DNA from 4 places in the Streptomyces sp. NPDC005496 genome. Region 4 is predicted to be linked to each of the others. Evidence: riboswitches for the same ligand, from Rfam matches in the RefSeq annotation. Region 4 holds a riboswitch; each other region holds the start of a gene.
The links. Region 4 has a riboswitch for cyclic di-AMP ahead of ACFYQQ_RS12145 (NlpC/P60 family protein). Riboswitches for the same ligand answer to the same signal wherever they lie in the genome.

Region 1 (4,201 bases), on a different contig from region 4:
ATTTTTTACAGGAGTTCTTTCAGAGGAGGCGCGAGCCATGAATGAACCGTCCGCCCGCCACGTCCCGCCCGACCTCACCGGACGCCCCGGCGCGGGCCCCCGGACACCGGATCCCTACGCGAAGCTGCTCGACGAACGGATCGTGTTCCTCGGGACGCCGATCGACGACACGTCGGCGAACGACGTGACGGCTCAGTTCGTGCACCTCGAACACCGGGCGCCGGACCGGGACATCTCGCTCTACATCAACTCCCCCGGCGGCTCGTTCACCGCCATGACGGCGATCTACGACACGATGCGGCAGGTGTCCTGCGACGTGGAGACCGTCTGCCTGGGCCAGGCCGCGTCGACGGCCGCCGTGCTCCTCGCCGCGGGCACCCCGGGCAAGCGGCTCGCGCTGCCGGGCGCGCGTGTCCTCGTCCGCCAGCCGTCGGCCGCCGAGCCGGTGCGGGGACGGGCGAGCGATCTGCTCATCCACGCGGCGGAGACGGCCCGCACCCGCGACACGCTGGAGGAGCTGCTCGCGCGGCACACGGGGCGGAGCCGGGAGCGGATCGCCGCCGACATCGAGCGGGACACGGTCCTGGACGCCCCGGCGGCGGTGGCGTACGGGCTGGTCGACCGGGTCGTGCCGCGCCACCGGTCCTCGCGCCCCGCGACCGGCGGAAGGTGAGGCGCCGATGCTGCCGCCCGAACTGCCTCCCCTGCCCGCGCTGACCCGCGCCGAGGCGGAGCTGATCGACCGTTACCTCGACGTCGTCGACCTGCTGGGCCGGATCAATCCGGCCCGCCCCGGGGACACCTACCGCGGCCTGCGGGCCGCCCAGGCGCTGGTCGTGAAAGCCGCCGCACTGCGGGACGCGCTCACTCTGATGCACCAGCGGGGCGAGAGCGAGGTCCACGCGCCGACCCTGGCCCAGGCCCTGCGGGTCCTGGACGGTGAGCGGCGAGCGGCCAGGGTCACCCTGCCGCCCCCGGCGGACAACTGACGCACCCCCATCCCGGGCCGGTCCCCGCCGCCGGCGCGCGGTGTCCGGCCCGGGACACAAACGCACCAAAAGGCGTACCCCCCAACGGCGTAGACGCGCCCCCTTTTTCCAGCCCTCCCGAGTTGCGCAACGCGCGTACACCAAGGGCGGAATGAGGCGTTCCGCCGCAGGTGCGCGCATGGTCGACACCCCCAACCCCCGTTCGAAATGGGGGGTGTCCACCCGAACGGGTGAGTGGTGAGTAACCCCACAAATCCCCGGTTCCGTTCGGATTTTCCGACATCCATGAGTGAAGATCCCTCCGACGACAAGCCCCCGCCGCAGCGGCGGGGCGGTCCGGGCGGACGCCGAGTCCTGCCGCCGCCCGGATGACCGGTCGACAGAAGTGGATCGGCAGGAGTGGAGGACCCAGCACGACGGGCCGCCGGAGCAATCCGCGTGGTCCTTGGGGTGAAGCCGCACACCGCGGCCGGGCAACTTCGCCAGCCCGAATCCGACAGGTCATCCTTCACAGGCGGCTGACGAAGGGTTGCGCATGACTGCGCTCAATCGTGTCCCGTCGCTGTGGACCCGGGCCGGTACGGCCTCGGCCCTCACCATCGCCGCCGTCGGCGGCAGCCTCGTGGTCCCCGGCGTCGCATCCGACGCCGCCGCGGCCTCGACGGCGACGAAGGCACTCCAGATCGCGGCCTCCAAGAAGGGTGCTCCGTACAAGTACGGCGCGACGGGGCCGCGCCGCTTCGACTGCTCCGGGCTCACGCTCTACTCGTACAAGAAGGCGGGCAAGAAGCTGCCTCGTACGGCCGCGGCGCAGTACAACAAGACCCATCACGTCTCCGCCTCGCACCGCAAGGCCGGAGACCTCGTGTTCTTCCACTCGGGCCGGAACGTCTACCACGTCGGCATCTACGCCGGGAAGGGACGGATCTGGCACTCGCCGAAGACCGGAGAGGTCGTGAAGCTCACGAAGATCTGGACGAAGAGCGTCTGGTACGGCCGGGTCGGCTGACCCGCCCGTAGAGGGCGGCGGCGGTCGCCGTCGCCCTCCGAGGGCGTGACCGGGGCCGGAAGCGGATACACGTCCGTCCATGGCCGACCGACACCCTCACTCCGCGCGGAACGAGACGTCCCTGGAGCGCGCGGACCGCAACTTCGCCGAACTGCTCCAGGAACTGCGCGTCGTCCAGACGGGCGTGCAGATCCTCTTCGCGTTCCTGCTGACCCTGGCGTTCACCCAGCGGTTCCCGTCGCTCGACACGGTGCAGCGCGCCACGTACGTCACCACGCTGCTGCTCGCCGTGCTGGCCGCCGCCCTGTTCGTCGCGCCGGCCGCCCTGCACCGGTCGCTGTTCCAGCAGAACGCCAAGGCCACCATCGTGCGGGTCTCCTCCGCTCTCGCCTCCGCAGGGCTGTGCGTCCTGACGCTGGCCTTCACCGGCTCCGTGCTGCTCGTCGTGGACGTCACGCTGGGGCGGGGGGCGGGGATCGCCGCGGCGGCGGGGACGCTGGCCGTCTGCGTGACGCTGTGGGGCGTCCTGCCCAGGCTCGTAAGGCGCTCTCTGAGGGCGAAGGGGGCCCCGGTGGGCAAACAGGGGCAGGACGGGCCGATGGGGCGCCGGTGACGGCCCTGAGGGCCCCGGCGGCGGGGAGCGTCTCCGGACGGGGCGCGCGACGCGTACGCGGGGACGGCGTGGCCGGGTGCCGCGTCAAGGTTCCTGTCCCGCCGTGACCGGCTGGGCCGGGAGGGACCAAGGGAGCTCGATCGCGACCGTCTTGCCGCCCTCCCGGGTGGGCCGCACGCTCATCTTTCCGCCGCACTCGGCGGTGAGCCAGCGGATGATCACGAGACCGCGGCCGTTGTCCTGCTGGACGGCCGCGGGCAGCCGCTTCGGGAAGCGCGGGTGGCTGTCGGTGACGCCGATGCGCAGCTGCTCGTCGCGGTCGAGCACGACGTCGACGGTGAAGGTCGGGGACTGCCCGAGCGTGTGCTGGACGGCGTTGGTGGCGAGTTCGGACACGATCAGGCGTACGGTCTCGGCGATGTCGGAGTCACCCGGCAGACCCCACTCGGCGAGCACGCCGGTGACGTAGTTCCGGGCCGCGGAGACCGAGGCGGGATCGCTCGGCAGAGTGACGGATGCTTCCTGGTGATCTGCCATGGCGACGTCGTCCCTTTCCCACGGGACCCGTAGTCCGACACGGAGCGGATGGTTCGAGTACGGTCCCGGACTGGTGCTTCGCGCCAGACTGCCATCACCGCACGCCTCACGGGCGCCATCCACCAAGATATGCATATATCTGTCGCTCGAAGCGGTGAACTCTGCGGCGAGCGAACCCATTTGGCCGGGTCCCGGGCTCATCCTCTACCGTCGCCGTGAACGCCGCTCACCGGGCGGAAGGAGACGGCCATGCGACACGGTCCAGCGGTGCGGCGCCGCAAGCTGGGCGCCGAACTGCGCGCCCTGCGCACCCGGGCGGGACTCACGAGCGGCGAGGCGGCCCGGCTCGTCGGGTGGCACCAGTCGAAGGTGAGCCGGATCGAGACCGGCACCAGCGGGGCGAAGCCGCCGGACGTGCGCCGGCTCCTCGACGCCTACGGCGTGCAGAACCCCGGGCTGCGGGAGCTGCTGATCGGGCTGGCGGGCTCCGAGGGCGGCGGGCGCGACCACTGGTGGCACGCCTACCGCGGTGTACTCCCGCCTGCGTACCGGGACTTCATCAGTCTGGAGTCGCAGGCCAGCACCATGCGCACGCTGGAGACGTCCGTCGTACCGGGCCTGCTGCAGACACCCGAGTACGCCCGAGCGGTCACCCGGGCGGCCGTGAAGGGGCTGGAGGACGGAAAGCTGAACACGCTCGTGGAGGTACGGCTGGCCCGTCAGGACGTGCTGTGTTCGAATGCGCCGCTGGAACTGAGCGCCGTGCTCGACGAGGCGGTGCTGCGGCGGACGGTCGGCGGACCTGCGGTGATGGAACGCCAACTGGAACGGCTGCTGGAGGCGGCGCACCTTCCTCACGTGCGCCTCCAGGTCCTCCCCTTCGCGACCGGAGCCCACATCGGAATCACCGGGCCTTTCGTAATCTTCTCATTTCCGAACACTTCTGATCTGGATGTGGTTGTTCTTGACCACATGACGAGTAGCCTCCATCTCGAACGGAAAGAAGACCTCCAGGCCTATACGGAGGCCTTCAACACCCTTCGGATCCACGCC
Region 2 (4,201 bases), on a different contig from region 4:
ACCTCGGCCGTCGACGCCTCCATGCTGACCGGGGAGTCCGTGCCGGTGGAGGTCGGCCCCGGGGACACCGTCACGGGCGCCACGCTGAACGCCGGCGGCCGGCTCGTCGTCGAGGCCACACGGGTCGGCGCGGACACCCAACTCGCCCGGATGGCACGACTGGTGGAGGACGCGCAGAACGGCAAGGCGGCGGCCCAGCGGCTGGCCGACCGGATCTCCGCCGTGTTCGTGCCCGTCGTCATCGCCCTCGCGCTCGGCACCCTCGGCTTCTGGCTGGGCAACGGCGCCGGGCTGACCGCCGCGTTCACCGCCGCGGTGGCGGTGCTGATCATCGCCTGCCCCTGCGCGCTGGGCCTGGCGACCCCGACCGCGCTCATGGTGGGCACGGGCCGGGGCGCGCAGCTCGGCATCCTGATCAAGGGCCCCGAGGTCCTGGAGAGCACGCGCAGGGTCGACACGATCCTCCTGGACAAGACCGGCACCGTCACCACCGGCAGGATGACCCTCCTCGCCGTCCACACCACCCCCGCGACGAGCGAGGCCGAGGTGCTGCGGCTGGCGGGCGCCCTGGAGCACGCCTCCGAACACCCCGTCGCCCGGGCCGTCGTCACCGGGGCGACCGAGCGGGGCGTCACCCTGCCGGTCCCCGAGGACTTCGCCAACGTCGCCGGGCTGGGCGTGCAGGGCGTCGTGGACGGTCACGCGGTCCTCGTCGGCCGCGAAAGGCTCCTCCGGGAGTGGTCCATGAGCCTGCCGGCGCAACTGGAGCGCGCTCGGGCCGTCGCCGAGGCGGCCGGCCGCACCGCCGTCGCGGTCGCCTGGGACGGCGAGGCGCGGGCGGTCCTCGAAGTCGCCGACGCCGTCAAGGACACCAGCGCCGAGGCCGTACGGCGGCTGCGGGCCCTCGGCCTCACCCCGGTCCTGCTCACCGGCGACAACCGGGCCGTCGCCGAGTCCGTCGCGGCCGAGGTCGGCATCGACGAGGTGATCGCCGAGGTCATGCCGGAGGACAAGGTCGCCGTCGTGGAGAGGCTCCAGGCCGAAGGGCGCAGCGTCGCGATGGTCGGCGACGGTGTCAACGACGCCGCCGCGCTGGCCCGGGCCGACCTGGGCCTGGCCATGGGCACCGGCACCGACGCGGCCATCGAGGCCGGCGACCTGACCCTCGTACGCGGCGACCTGCGCGTCGCCGCCGACGCGATCCGGCTGTCCCGCAGAACGCTGGGCACCATCAGGTCGAACCTGTTCTGGGCCTTCGCCTACAACGTGGCCGCCCTGCCGCTCGCCGCGGCGGGCCTGCTCAACCCGATGATCGCCGGAGCCGCCATGGCCTTCTCCTCGGTCTTCGTCGTCGGCAACTCCCTGCGCCTGCGCGGGTTCAGGGCCCTCGACTGACCCGGACGCCGCGAACCCCGTCACGGAGGGGACGGAGCGGCCACTTGTGACGGTTGTTCCATCTCGTCGCAAGTGGCCGTTCTGTCCTGTTTGGTGCTTAAGGTCCAACTGGCAATGATTTAGGGCTCGCTGGCGTCCTGGTGCGTGAGCAGGGTCATACCGGTGACGGTGCGTCGCGGCCGCCGTCCGTCAAATCCTCGGGTGCGCCAGGGGATTGCGGCCCCGGGAAGATCGCTCGTCGACGGACAGTCACCGGCAATAGGGACATCGATCAAGAAATGGGTGTGCACAGAAACCCCACAAGCTTGTCCAGGCCCTCTCATGTCGCTTACGTTCTGCCTCACTCCGGACGGACGCCCAATCCTGCCGCCGCCCGGATCCCGCACACTCACCCGTCCACGGCAGGAGCGGGGGACCCACAGGTACGACGCCTGTTCCGGTCTCCGGAACGGGCTAGGGGTCAAGCCGCGCGCAACGCGGCCGGGCATCTCCAGCCCGCACCCGACAGCTCACCTCGCAGGCGCCGGAGAGGAATGCACCATGCCCGCGAAGGGTAAGCACCGCCGTCCCAAGTCCCTGCGCATCACCCGCTCGATAGCCGTCGCCGGCACCGGTGGCGCCGCACTCGCGCTGCCCCTGATGGGAGCCGCCGGCGCCCACGCCGCCACTCCGGCGGCCGCCGCCTCCTCCGCCACGGCGAAGACCGTCGCCGCCGCCCCCGTCGCCGCCCAGAAGGCCGTGACCAAGACCTACGCGGTCAAGGCGGGCGACTCCCTCGCGAAGATCGCCGACGACCAGGACGTCAGCGGCGGCTGGAAGAAGCTCTACCAGGACAACCGCAAGGCCATCGGCGGCGACCCCGCGCTGATCCACCCGGGCCTGAAGCTGACGCTCGGCGGCAAGGCCGCGTCCGCCCCCGCCAAGCCCTCCACCGCCGCCAAGCCGTCCGGCAAGACCACCCAGACGGCCAAGACGCAGGCCGCCCCGGCCGCCGCCACCAGCAGCTCCGGCTACACCCTGCCGGTCGAGGGCGCGACCGTCGGCACGTCCTACAAGACCGCGGGCAGCATGTGGTCCAGCGGTTACCACACCGGCGTCGACTTCGTGGTCCCGACCGGCACCACCCTCAAGGCCGTCGGACCGGGCACCGTCGTCTCGGCCGGCTGGGGCGGCGCGTACGGCAACCAGGTCGTCATCCGGCACACCGACGGCCAGTACTCCCAGTACGCCCACCTGTCCTCGCTCTCGGTCTCGGCCGGGCAGACCGTGACCGGCGGTCAGCAGATCGGCCTGTCCGGCGCGACCGGCAACGTCACCGGACCGCACCTGCACTTCGAGATCCGCACCACGCCGGACTACGGCTCGGACGTGGACCCGCTCGCGTACCTGCGCGCGCACGGCGTCTCCGTCGGCTGACGCCCGCACCCGCACACCGGAGGCCGGACCCCGATCACCGGGGTCCGGCCTCCGCCGTGCCGGGGGCGACACTCCCTTTGCGGCGGTGACCGCCGCACGCGTACCGCGTGGGTGGACGCAGGCGTTGAGGCTCGTCAACCGCCCTTGAACACCGCCTTATTCCGGGATTGACCAACACTTGACGAGTGGCTTATCTCACCGCACGTCAACCCCTTCCTACGGTCGCGTAGCTCACATCAAAAGGTGAATCATGGGCCGATGTGGCAGACGATTCGAAGAGTGACAACAGATCAGTGATCGGGTCGTACGTGGCGGTGGGGGACAGCTTCACCGAGGGCGTCGGCGATCCCGGTCCGGACGGGGCCTTCGTCGGCTGGGCCGACCGGTTCGCGGTCCTGCTCGCGGACCGACGGCCCGAGGGCGACTTCGGCTACACCAACCTCGCCGTACGCGGCAAACTGCTCGACCAGATCGTGGCGGACCAGCTCCCGCAGGCCAAGGCGCTGGAACCCGACCTCGTCTCCTTCTGCGCGGGCGGCAACGACATCATCCGGCCCGGCACCGACCCCGACGAGGTCGCAGAGCGCTTCGAGCGGGCCGTCGCCGACCTCACCTCGGTCGTCGGCACCGTCATGGTGACCACCGGCTTCGACACCCGCGGCGTACCCGTGCTCAAGCACCTGCGCGGCAAGATCGCCACGTACAACGGACACGTACGGGCCATCGCCGACCGCTACGGCTGCCCGGTGCTCGACCTGTGGTCCCTCAAGACCGTGCAGGACCGGCGCGCCTGGGACGGCGACCGGCTCCACCTCTCTCCCGAGGGGCACACTCGCGTCGCCCTGCGGGCCGGGCAGGTCCTCGGCCTGGAGGTCCCGGCGGACCCGGACCAGGCCTGGCCCCCGCTCCCGCCGCGCGGCACCTTCGAGGTGCGCCGCGACAACATCCAGTGGGCGCGCGAGTACCTCGTGCCGTGGATCGGACGGCGGCTGCGCGGCGAGTCCTCCGGGGACCACGTGGCGGCGAAGGGCAGCCTGTCGCCCGACGACATCAAGACGCGGATCGCACCGGCCGTCTGAGCGGTACGAGGGGCCGGGCGGAGCGCCGGGCGGGTGCGCGGGCGGGCTCAACGGCTCTGCTGCACGGAATCGTTGCGGCCCGCCGTCCCGTCGGTGCCGGGGAGGGCCGGCTTCCGCGGGGGAGTGGGCGGACCGACGGGCAACTGGACTCGCCGTAAAGGGAGTTCGTGAGCGCCCGTGTCCGGCCCCGGTGTGTCAGGTGCCGGGCGGTGCGGTCAGGGCCTCGCGCTCCAGGCCCAGTTCACGGGCGAGCGCCTCGTCCACCCACGCCTGGGTGCGCGCGCGGGACACCGAGCCGGGGTACGCGGTCA
Region 3 (4,201 bases), on a different contig from region 4:
ACAGGGGCGAAGTGCCACAACCGGGACATGCGGCGGGAGTTCGCACTTCGGCGGCGCGAGCGTGGTGCCCGGTCAAACATGACACACCGTCAAAACTGTGATCTTCACGTGATCTGCGCTGCATCGACTTGTGACAAGCGTTCGAGTGCCGATACGTTCACGCATCAACGCGATGGATCTTCCGTCGCGTCTGTCACTGCTGTCTCCGAAAGGCCCACCGCATGCTCTCCGGGAACGGTCGTCACCGTCGCCCCCGCCAGGCTCCGGCAATCATCGTCGCGGCCGGCGTCACCGGATCGGCAATCGCCATCCCGTTGCTCGGCGCCACCGGCGCGAGCGCAGCCGACGGCACCACGTGGGACCGGGTCGCGGAGTGCGAGAGCGGCGGCTCCTGGAGTGCCGACAACGGCAACGGGTTCTACGGCGGCCTCCAGATGACCCAGGAGAACTGGGACAAGTACGGCGGCCTCGACTACGCGCCGAGCCCCGACGAGGCGAGCCGCTCGCAGCAGATAGCCGTCGCCGAGAAACTGCTCGACGGACAGGGCCTGGCGGCCTGGCCCACCTGCGGCCCGCTCTCCGGCCTCAGCAAGAACTCGGGTTCCGTCGAGGTCGACACGGGGGTCGCCGACGACGCGTCCTCGTCCCCCGACGCCTCCCCGTCCGATTCGTCCGCGAAGGGTAACTCGTCCGGTTCGGGCGGTCTGTCGACCGGCGGCACGAGCGCCAAGCCTTCCCCGTCGGGGTCCGGCAAGGCGGCGAAGTCCGACGCGTCCCCGACGCCGGAGGAGAGCGAGTCGCGGGACTCCGGTACCGCGGACAAGGGCAAGGCAAGGGCTGACGACTCGGACAAGTCGGGTCGTACCGGCGGCTCCTCCACCACTCCGAGCACCCCCGTGAGCGAGGGCACCGGCACCGGCAAGCACCGCGGCGCCAGCGCCGAGCACACCTCGGACACCGGAGTGGACGCCGGGCGTCAGAAGGACTCCGCGGGGCGCCACGCCGCGCGCGACTCGGGCGCCTCCGACGACACCTCCGAGGGCTCGTACACCGTCCGTCTTGGCGACAGTCTCACGAGCATCGCCGACTCCCTTGCGGTCAACGGCGGATGGAACGAGCTGTACACGGAGAACGAGAAGACGGTCGGCTCCGACCCGGACCTCATCCTCCCCGGTCAGAGCCTTGAGGTCGCGGGAGACTAAGCGGTCGTCAGGCGGCGAATCGGGTACAAAACAGCGGTAGTTCACGTCATGGTTCACACCGCAATGTCCGGTTTGGTGAGAGTGAGAGATGGGTCTCAGAAGCCCTGATCGTCTTTGAAATTCCGGCCGTCGCGTGTCTACGGTCGTGATCGCTCGCCACAGCGGGCCCCGACGGTCGCAACGCCGAATCCTGCCAGCGGCCGCCCGGGAACAGTCGTCGCGTCAAGCGCCGTAGGCAGGAGCGGGGGACCCAAGGTAAGTGCCGGGCCCGGGAGTTGTGAGACACCCGGGAACGGCTTGGGGTGAAGCCGTGCGCCATGTGCGCACGACCGGGCACTCACCCGCCCGAACCCGACAGCTCACCTCGCAGGCGTCGGTGAGGGGATCACTTCATGCTGCGTAACAACAAGGCCAAGCACCGTCGCCCGTCCAAGGCCACCCGTGTCGCCGCGCTCGCCGGTGTCACCGGTGTCGCCATCGCCGCCCCGCTGATGGCGGCCGGCAGCGCCTCCGCCGCCACCACCTCCGAGTGGGACGCCGTCGCCCAGTGCGAGTCCGGCGGCAACTGGTCGATCAACACCGGCAACGGTTACTACGGCGGCCTGCAGTTCTCCGCCTCCACCTGGTCCGCCTACGGCGGCTCGGCCTACGCCTCCACCGCCGACCAGGCCTCCAAGTCCCAGCAGATCGCCGTCGCCGAGAAGGTGCTGGCGGCGCAGGGCAAGGGTGCCTGGCCGACCTGCGGCGTCGGCCTGTCCGGCGCCTCCACCGGCGGCGGCGCCGCGGCCGACACCGGCTCGCAGAGCACGGCCCAGCCGCAGCAGCAGGCGCCCCAGTCCCAGGACCAGCGCGCCTCGCGTTCCTCGGAGCGGGAGACCGCCAAGAAGACCGTCGAGACCCCGACCGGCAAGAAGGTCGAGAAGGGTGACGGCGAGTACAAGGTAGTCAAGGGCGACACCCTGAGCTCCATCGCCGCGGAGAAGCACGTCAAGGGCGGCTGGCAGAAGCTGTTCAAGCTGAACAAGGACATCGTCGACGACGCCGACTTCATCTTCCCCGGTCAGCAGCTCCACCTCAGCTGACACCGGCTGACGCCGGGCGCACGGCCCGGTCACGGCCCTCCCTCATGCGGGGGCTCCGCCATGGAGACCCCGTGAGGGCCGCCCCCGTCCCCACGGGCTCCCCGCTCCGGTGCGTGTTCCCCCGTACGCACCGGAGCGGGGCTCTTTCATGCCCGCGCCGGACGCGCCGCTCCGTCGCGGATGCCTGTACGGGACAGGTTTTTGTTCCGTTCGGAAACAATTTACTCTCGGTTCTGTCCATGGGGTGGTCGACCGGCTGGCCGATCGCCCGGAGCCGGTTAGGCTCATGTCGCGGAGCCGACCGCGGCTCCGTGCAGTCAGCGGGCCAAGGGGCTCCGCGTAACCGCGTCACATCCCAGAAGGAGATGCTCGTGCCGTCCATCGACGTCGTCGTAGCCCGGGAAATCCTCGACTCGCGAGGGAACCCCACCGTCGAGGTCGAGGTCGGCCTCGACGACGGCAGCACGGGTCGTGCCGCCGTTCCGTCCGGCGCCTCCACCGGAGCCTTCGAGGCCATCGAGCTGCGCGACGGTGACCCCAACCGCTACCAGGGCAAGGGCGTCGAGAAGGCCGTCCTCGCGGTCATCGAGCAGATCGGCCCGGAGCTCGTCGGCTACGACGCCACCGAGCAGCGCCTGATCGACCAGGCGATGTTCGACCTGGACGCCACCGACAACAAGGGCTCGCTCGGCGCCAACGCCATCCTCGGCGTCTCCCTCGCCGTCGCGCACGCCGCCTCCGAGGCCAGCGACCTGCCGCTGTTCCGCTACCTCGGCGGCCCGAACGCGCACCTGCTGCCCGTCCCGATGATGAACATCCTGAACGGCGGCTCGCACGCCGACTCGAACGTCGACATCCAGGAGTTCATGATCGCGCCGATCGGCGCGGAGTCCTTCTCCGAGGCGCTGCGCTGGGGCGCCGAGGTCTACCACACCCTCAAGAAGGTGCTGAAGACCAAGGGTCTGTCCACCGGCCTCGGCGACGAGGGCGGCTTCGCCCCGAACCTGGAGTCCAACCGCGCCGCCCTCGACCTCATCGTCGAGGCCATCAAGCAGGCCGGTTACATCCCCGGTGAGCAGATCGCTCTCGCGCTCGACGTCGCCGCGTCCGAGTTCTACAAGGACGGCAGGTACGAGTTCGAGGGCAAGTCCCGCTCGGCCGCCGAGATGACCGAGTACTACGAGGAGCTCGTCTCCGCGTACCCGCTGGTCTCCATCGAGGACCCGCTGTACGAGGACGACTGGGCCGGCTGGAAGGTCATCACCGACAAGCTGGGCGACAAGGTCCAGATCGTCGGCGACGACCTCTTCGTCACCAACCCGGAGCGCCTGGCCCGCGGCATCGAGGAGGGCTCCGCCAACGCCCTGCTCGTCAAGGTCAACCAGATCGGCTCGCTGACCGAGACCCTGGACGCCGTCGAGCTGGCCCAGCGCAACGGCTTCAAGTGCATGATGTCCCACCGCTCCGGCGAGACCGAGGACGTCACCATCGCCGACCTCGCCGTCGCCGTGAACTGCGGCCAGATCAAGACCGGCGCCCCGGCCCGCTCGGACCGCGTCGCCAAGTACAACCAGCTCCTGCGCATCGAGGAGATCCTCGACGACGCCGCGGTCTACGCCGGCCGCTCGGCGTTCCCGCGCTTCAAGGGCTGACCCGTAGGAAGCGTCGTACGTACGTCCCCGTACTCGGTCCCGTACCGTGTGCGGGGACGTACGCACGTGACGGGCTTGTGCCGGGGAGGCGGGATTCATGGCCGTGAAGGACCGGGACCGGTTCTCCACCACGACCAGGCTGCGGCTGCTCGGTGAGCAGACGGCGGCCAGGGTCTACCGCTCCCAGACCAGGCGGCAGGCCCACCGCTCCCGTCTGACGGGCCGTGCGGCTCTGCTGGCGCTGGTCCTGTGCTCCCTCGTCGTG
Region 4 (4,201 bases):
TGGGCGTGGTTCGTGTCCTGGTACTCGTCGACCAGCACGTGCCGGAAGCGGCGGTGGTAGTGCTCGGCGACGTCGGGGAAGGCGCGGAGCAGATTGACCGTCGTCATGATCAGGTCGTCGAAGTCGAGGGCGTTGGCCTCGCGCAGCCGCGACTGGTACATGGCGTAGGCCTGGGCGAGGGTCTTCTCGAAGCCGTCGGCGGCCTGGGCGGCGAAGTCCTCCTCGTCGATCAGCTCGTTCTTCAGGTTGCTGATCTTGGCGCTGAAGGACTTCGGCGGGAAGCGCTTCGGGTCGAGGTCCAGGTCGCGGCAGACCAGGGCCATGAGGCGCTTGGAGTCGGCGGCGTCGTAGATCGAGAAGGAGGAGGTGAAGCCGAGCCTCTTCGACTCGCGGCGCAGGATGCGGACGCAGGCGCTGTGGAAGGTCATCACCCACATCGCGTTGGCCCGCGGGCCGACGAGCTGCTCGACGCGCTCCTTCATCTCGCCCGCGGCCTTGTTCGTGAAGGTGATCGCGAGGATCTGGCCGGGGTGCACATGGCGCTCGCCCAGCAGGTACGCGATGCGGTGCGTGAGCACGCGGGTCTTGCCCGATCCGGCGCCTGCCACGATGAGCAGCGGGGAACCGGCGTGCACCACGGCCGCCCGCTGGTTCTCGTTCAGCCCGTCCAGCAGCGCCGCCGGGTCCACCGCGGGGCGCGCGGCGCCGTCGCGGTAGTACGCGTCCCTGCTCGGGGGCGCGTCGAAGCGGCCGCCGAACAGGTCGTCCGGGAGGTGCTCCGGCGTCCCGTCCTCGGGCGGCGGCGGGGGCTCTTCCTCGTGGGCCCCGGAGGGCTTGAGGTCCGCCAGGAAGCTGTCGTCAAAGAGGCTGCTCATCGCCTTCCGAGTCTAGGCCGCCCCACTGACACCCCGCGGCCACCTCGGGAACTCCGCCGCATTCCGGGACCGGCCCGCCGGTCACCGCCGCCCCGCTCCCCTCGTAGGCGCATCGCCCCCGCACCACTCGCCAGGCCCGCCGTCTTCCCGTACCCGGGCCGCCGCTTCGCCCCGTCGGGCAGCGTGCCGCTCCGTCCGGTGCCGCCCCCGCCGCCCGGCCGCTCTCGCCGTCCGGAACCACCCGGTCACCTGGGGTGACGGCCGGACGAGACGCACACCACGTCCGCCGAGGAAGGCGCACATGTCAGGACAATCAGTCGGAAAACGATCCGCGACGGCGGCGCGACCCGGTCCCCGCGAAAAAGGTCACGAAAACGTATCGGGCATATCGAACATCAACCTTCACAGAAGCCACACGCGTTGGCTAGCGTGCCGGTCAGGCCGCCCGACCCAACCGGCGAACGACGCCGGGCCGCGCGGCCTCCGCCGAGTCCGGCGCGCCCACGCGGCAACCGGAGCCGGGGACCCACCGACCTTGGGGTGAATCGGTCCGACCGCCTTGTCGGGCGCGGACCGTAGGGCAACCCTTCCGAACCACCCGCCCGAACCCGACAGCTAACTCGGTAGGCGGATCGTGGAAGGAGTCGCCTCTCTTGGCGTCGCATCGCAAATGGCGTCCTGCGGGAACGCGCGTAGCGGGTGTCCGGGCCCCGGGCCTCGCCACGGCGGCCCTCACGTCCGTGGCCCTGCTCTCGCAGACGGCGAACGCCGCGCCCTCGGCCGAACCCAGGCCGAGTCTCGAGGAAGTCCAGAAGAAGGTGGACGACCTCTACCACCAGGCCGAGACGGCCACCCAGAAGTACAACGCGGCCAAGGAGAAGAGCTCCAAGCAGCGCCAGCGCGTCGACACCCTGCTGGACGACGTGGCCAAGCGCACCGAGAAGCTCAACACGGCGCGCGAGGAGCTGGGTTCGTACGCCGCCGCCCAGTACCGCACCGGGGCCGCAGCCCCCGACACCGCGACCCTCCTGCTGGCGGACGACCCGCAGGACTACTTCGACCAGACCCAGCTCATGGGCCGTCTGACCAGCCGCCAGAAGGTGGCGGTGGACGACTACGTCACCGAGCAGGCGGCGACGGCGAAGAAGCGGGCGGAGGCCTCCGAGAGCCTGGAGAAGCTGACCACCTCGCAGCGGACGCTCAAGTCGACCAAGGCCGAGGTGCAGCGGAAGCTCGCCGACGCCCGCGGACTGCTCTCGAAGCTCACCGCCGAGGAGAAGGCGCGGCTCGCGGCGATCGAGGAGAAGAAGCGCGAGGAGGCCGACCGCAAGGCCGAGGAACTGGCCAGGCAGCAGGCCGCGCAGGAGGAGCGGAGCCGCGAGGAGACCGCCCAGCAGGACCAGGGCGACTCGGACGCCGGCGCGGGCGGCACGGCGGAGGACCCGGCGTACGCCACCACGGCCGACAAGGCCATCGCCTTCGCGCGGGCCCAGGTCGGCAAGCCGTACGTGTGGGGCGCGACCGGCCCGGACTCCTACGACTGCTCCGGTCTCACCCAGGCCGCCTGGAAGGCCGCGGGCGTCTCCCTGCCGCGCACCACCTGGGACCAGGTCGACGCGGGCACCACGGTCCCGCTCTCCGACATCAAGCCCGGTGACCTGGTCTTCTTCTACGACGACATCAGCCACGTCGGCCTGTACATCGGCAACGGCATGATGATCCACGCCCCGAAGCCGGGCGCGTACGTCCGCGAGGAGTCGATCTACTACGACGGCACCTCGTCGATCCACAGCGTGGTGCGCCCCGCGTAGGGGACGCCACCACGCCGGCACCCCCTCGCGTTCGTGTCCGGTACGGCCCCCGGGTCGCACCGGACACGGCCGCCGGGCCTGCCGATGACCATGGGGTCACGCCGGGCGCGGCCGTCGGGCCGGTCGGGGCGGTCGGGCCGGTCGGGCCGGTCGGGCCGGTCGCCCAGGGTTCCCCGGGCGGGCGCCGTCAGGTCCAGAGCACCGCGATGAAGATGTTCGCGACGGTCAGCAGGCCGACCGCGGCGAAGGCGCCCTTGTCGACCTTCTCCTCGTCGCGCTTCACGTAGACGAGCCCGAGGATCACGATCAGCAGGGCCAGCTTCACGCCGAGCTTGACGTTGTCGAGCGAGTTGTCGTCGGCTTGGTTGAGACCGACCAGCACGACTCCGGTGACCAGCATGGTGAGCGCGCCGTGCAGCATCGCGGGGACGAAGCGGGCCGTGCCCTGGCCCATCGCCTTCATCTGGGTGAGGAAGCCGCCGAGGAGCGCGGCGATGCCGATGATGTGCAGGCCGACGAAGAGATGGATGAGTACGTCCATGCGCCGGAGCCTAATCGGGGCCCCGCCGGCCGCCTCCACCAGCCCTCCCTCCGGCTCCGGTAGCCGTCTCCAGCGACCCGCTTCCGGCTCCGGCAGCCGTCCGGCCCCCCGGTCGGTCGCACCCCACGGGACCCACCCGCCGCAGTGTTCACCTCCGTCTCGGCGGTCACGCGACATCTCTCACGACCGCCCAGTGGGCTCATAGCACCAGGGTCTCGGGCCCCGTCGGAAAATCCCCGCTTCGGTCAGCACTCAGCGTCAAGCCGACGCCCACGGACCGGGAGCGCGGTCACATCCGGTCACCCGGCGGACCTCTCCCGCCACTTCCGCACATGGCGTCACCGGCCGCTCACGCTCAGGTTTAGCGTCCTCCCCCAGGTGACCGGCTCTCCACCGCCGCCCGGGCCAGGGGCGGCAACCGGTCGCTTCCGCCGAAAGGTCCGGCGGCGCCCCGCTCCCCCTGTGCGGGCCGTCGCCGGACGCGTCGCCGTGCCCCGCCGGGCGGCCGTGCGGAACGAGTCTTCGCGAAAGGATGTGTGCCCTCGTGGCATCGCACCGCAAGCCCAGACAACGCTCACTCGGCGGTCAGACGGCCCGCACCGCCGCCACCCTCGCCCTCGCGGGCGCGGCGACGGCCACCGCCTTCGAGGGGACGGGACACGCCGAACCGCAGCTCTCCCCGGCGCAGGTCAAGGCCAAGGTCGACAAGCTGTACCAGGAGGCGGAGGTCGCCACCGAGAAGTACAACGGGGCGAAGGAGAAGGCCGACAAGGGGGAGCGGCGGCTCAGGACGCTGCGCGACGAGGCGGCCCGCAGGACGGACCGCCTCAACTCGGCCCGGGACGCGCTGGGTTCGATCGCCACGGCGCAGTACCGCACCGGCGGCCTCGACCCCGCCGTGCAGCTCGCGCTGTCCGAGGACCCCGACCGGTACCTGGACGGGGCCGCCTTCGCCGAACGTGCGGGAAGCCGGC

Region 1: another riboswitch for cyclic di-AMP. It lies ahead of ACFYQQ_RS15985 (C40 family peptidase); the one in region 4 lies ahead of ACFYQQ_RS12145 (NlpC/P60 family protein).
Region 2: another riboswitch for cyclic di-AMP. It lies ahead of ACFYQQ_RS00330 (LysM peptidoglycan-binding domain-containing M23 family metallopeptidase); the one in region 4 lies ahead of ACFYQQ_RS12145 (NlpC/P60 family protein).
Region 3: another riboswitch for cyclic di-AMP. It lies ahead of ACFYQQ_RS21775 (transglycosylase family protein); the one in region 4 lies ahead of ACFYQQ_RS12145 (NlpC/P60 family protein).

The regions. Positions count from the first base shown of each region.
Region 1 is NZ_JBIAJQ010000004.1:825,012-829,212, forward strand. It holds gene ACFYQQ_RS15975 (ATP-dependent Clp protease proteolytic subunit) at 38-673, shown strand; gene ACFYQQ_RS15980 (hypothetical protein) at 681-989, shown strand; cyclic di-AMP (ydaO/yuaA leader) riboswitch at 1,325-1,521, shown strand; gene ACFYQQ_RS15985 (C40 family peptidase) at 1,525-1,998, shown strand; gene ACFYQQ_RS15990 (DUF6328 family protein) at 2,078-2,611, shown strand; gene ACFYQQ_RS15995 (ATP-binding protein) at 2,696-3,148, opposite strand; gene ACFYQQ_RS16000 (helix-turn-helix transcriptional regulator) at 3,398-4,201, shown strand, end outside.
Region 2 is NZ_JBIAJQ010000001.1:71,434-75,634, reverse strand. It holds gene ACFYQQ_RS00335 (heavy metal translocating P-type ATPase) at 1-1,395, shown strand, start outside; cyclic di-AMP (ydaO/yuaA leader) riboswitch at 1,775-1,931, shown strand; gene ACFYQQ_RS00330 (LysM peptidoglycan-binding domain-containing M23 family metallopeptidase) at 1,936-2,811, shown strand; gene ACFYQQ_RS00325 (SGNH/GDSL hydrolase family protein) at 3,105-3,890, shown strand; gene ACFYQQ_RS00320 (TetR/AcrR family transcriptional regulator) at 4,086-4,201, opposite strand, start outside.
Region 3 is NZ_JBIAJQ010000007.1:897-5,097, reverse strand. It holds gene ACFYQQ_RS21780 (transglycosylase family protein) at 222-1,202, shown strand; cyclic di-AMP (ydaO/yuaA leader) riboswitch at 1,420-1,590, shown strand; gene ACFYQQ_RS21775 (transglycosylase family protein) at 1,595-2,284, shown strand; gene eno (phosphopyruvate hydratase) at 2,650-3,936, shown strand; gene ACFYQQ_RS21765 (septum formation initiator family protein) at 4,034-4,201, shown strand, end outside.
Region 4 is NZ_JBIAJQ010000003.1:783,710-787,910, forward strand. It holds gene pcrA (DNA helicase PcrA) at 1-875, opposite strand, end outside; cyclic di-AMP (ydaO/yuaA leader) riboswitch at 1,364-1,521, shown strand; gene ACFYQQ_RS12145 (NlpC/P60 family protein) at 1,529-2,686, shown strand; gene ACFYQQ_RS12150 (hypothetical protein) at 2,874-3,227, opposite strand; gene ACFYQQ_RS12155 (NlpC/P60 family protein) at 3,772-4,201, shown strand, end outside.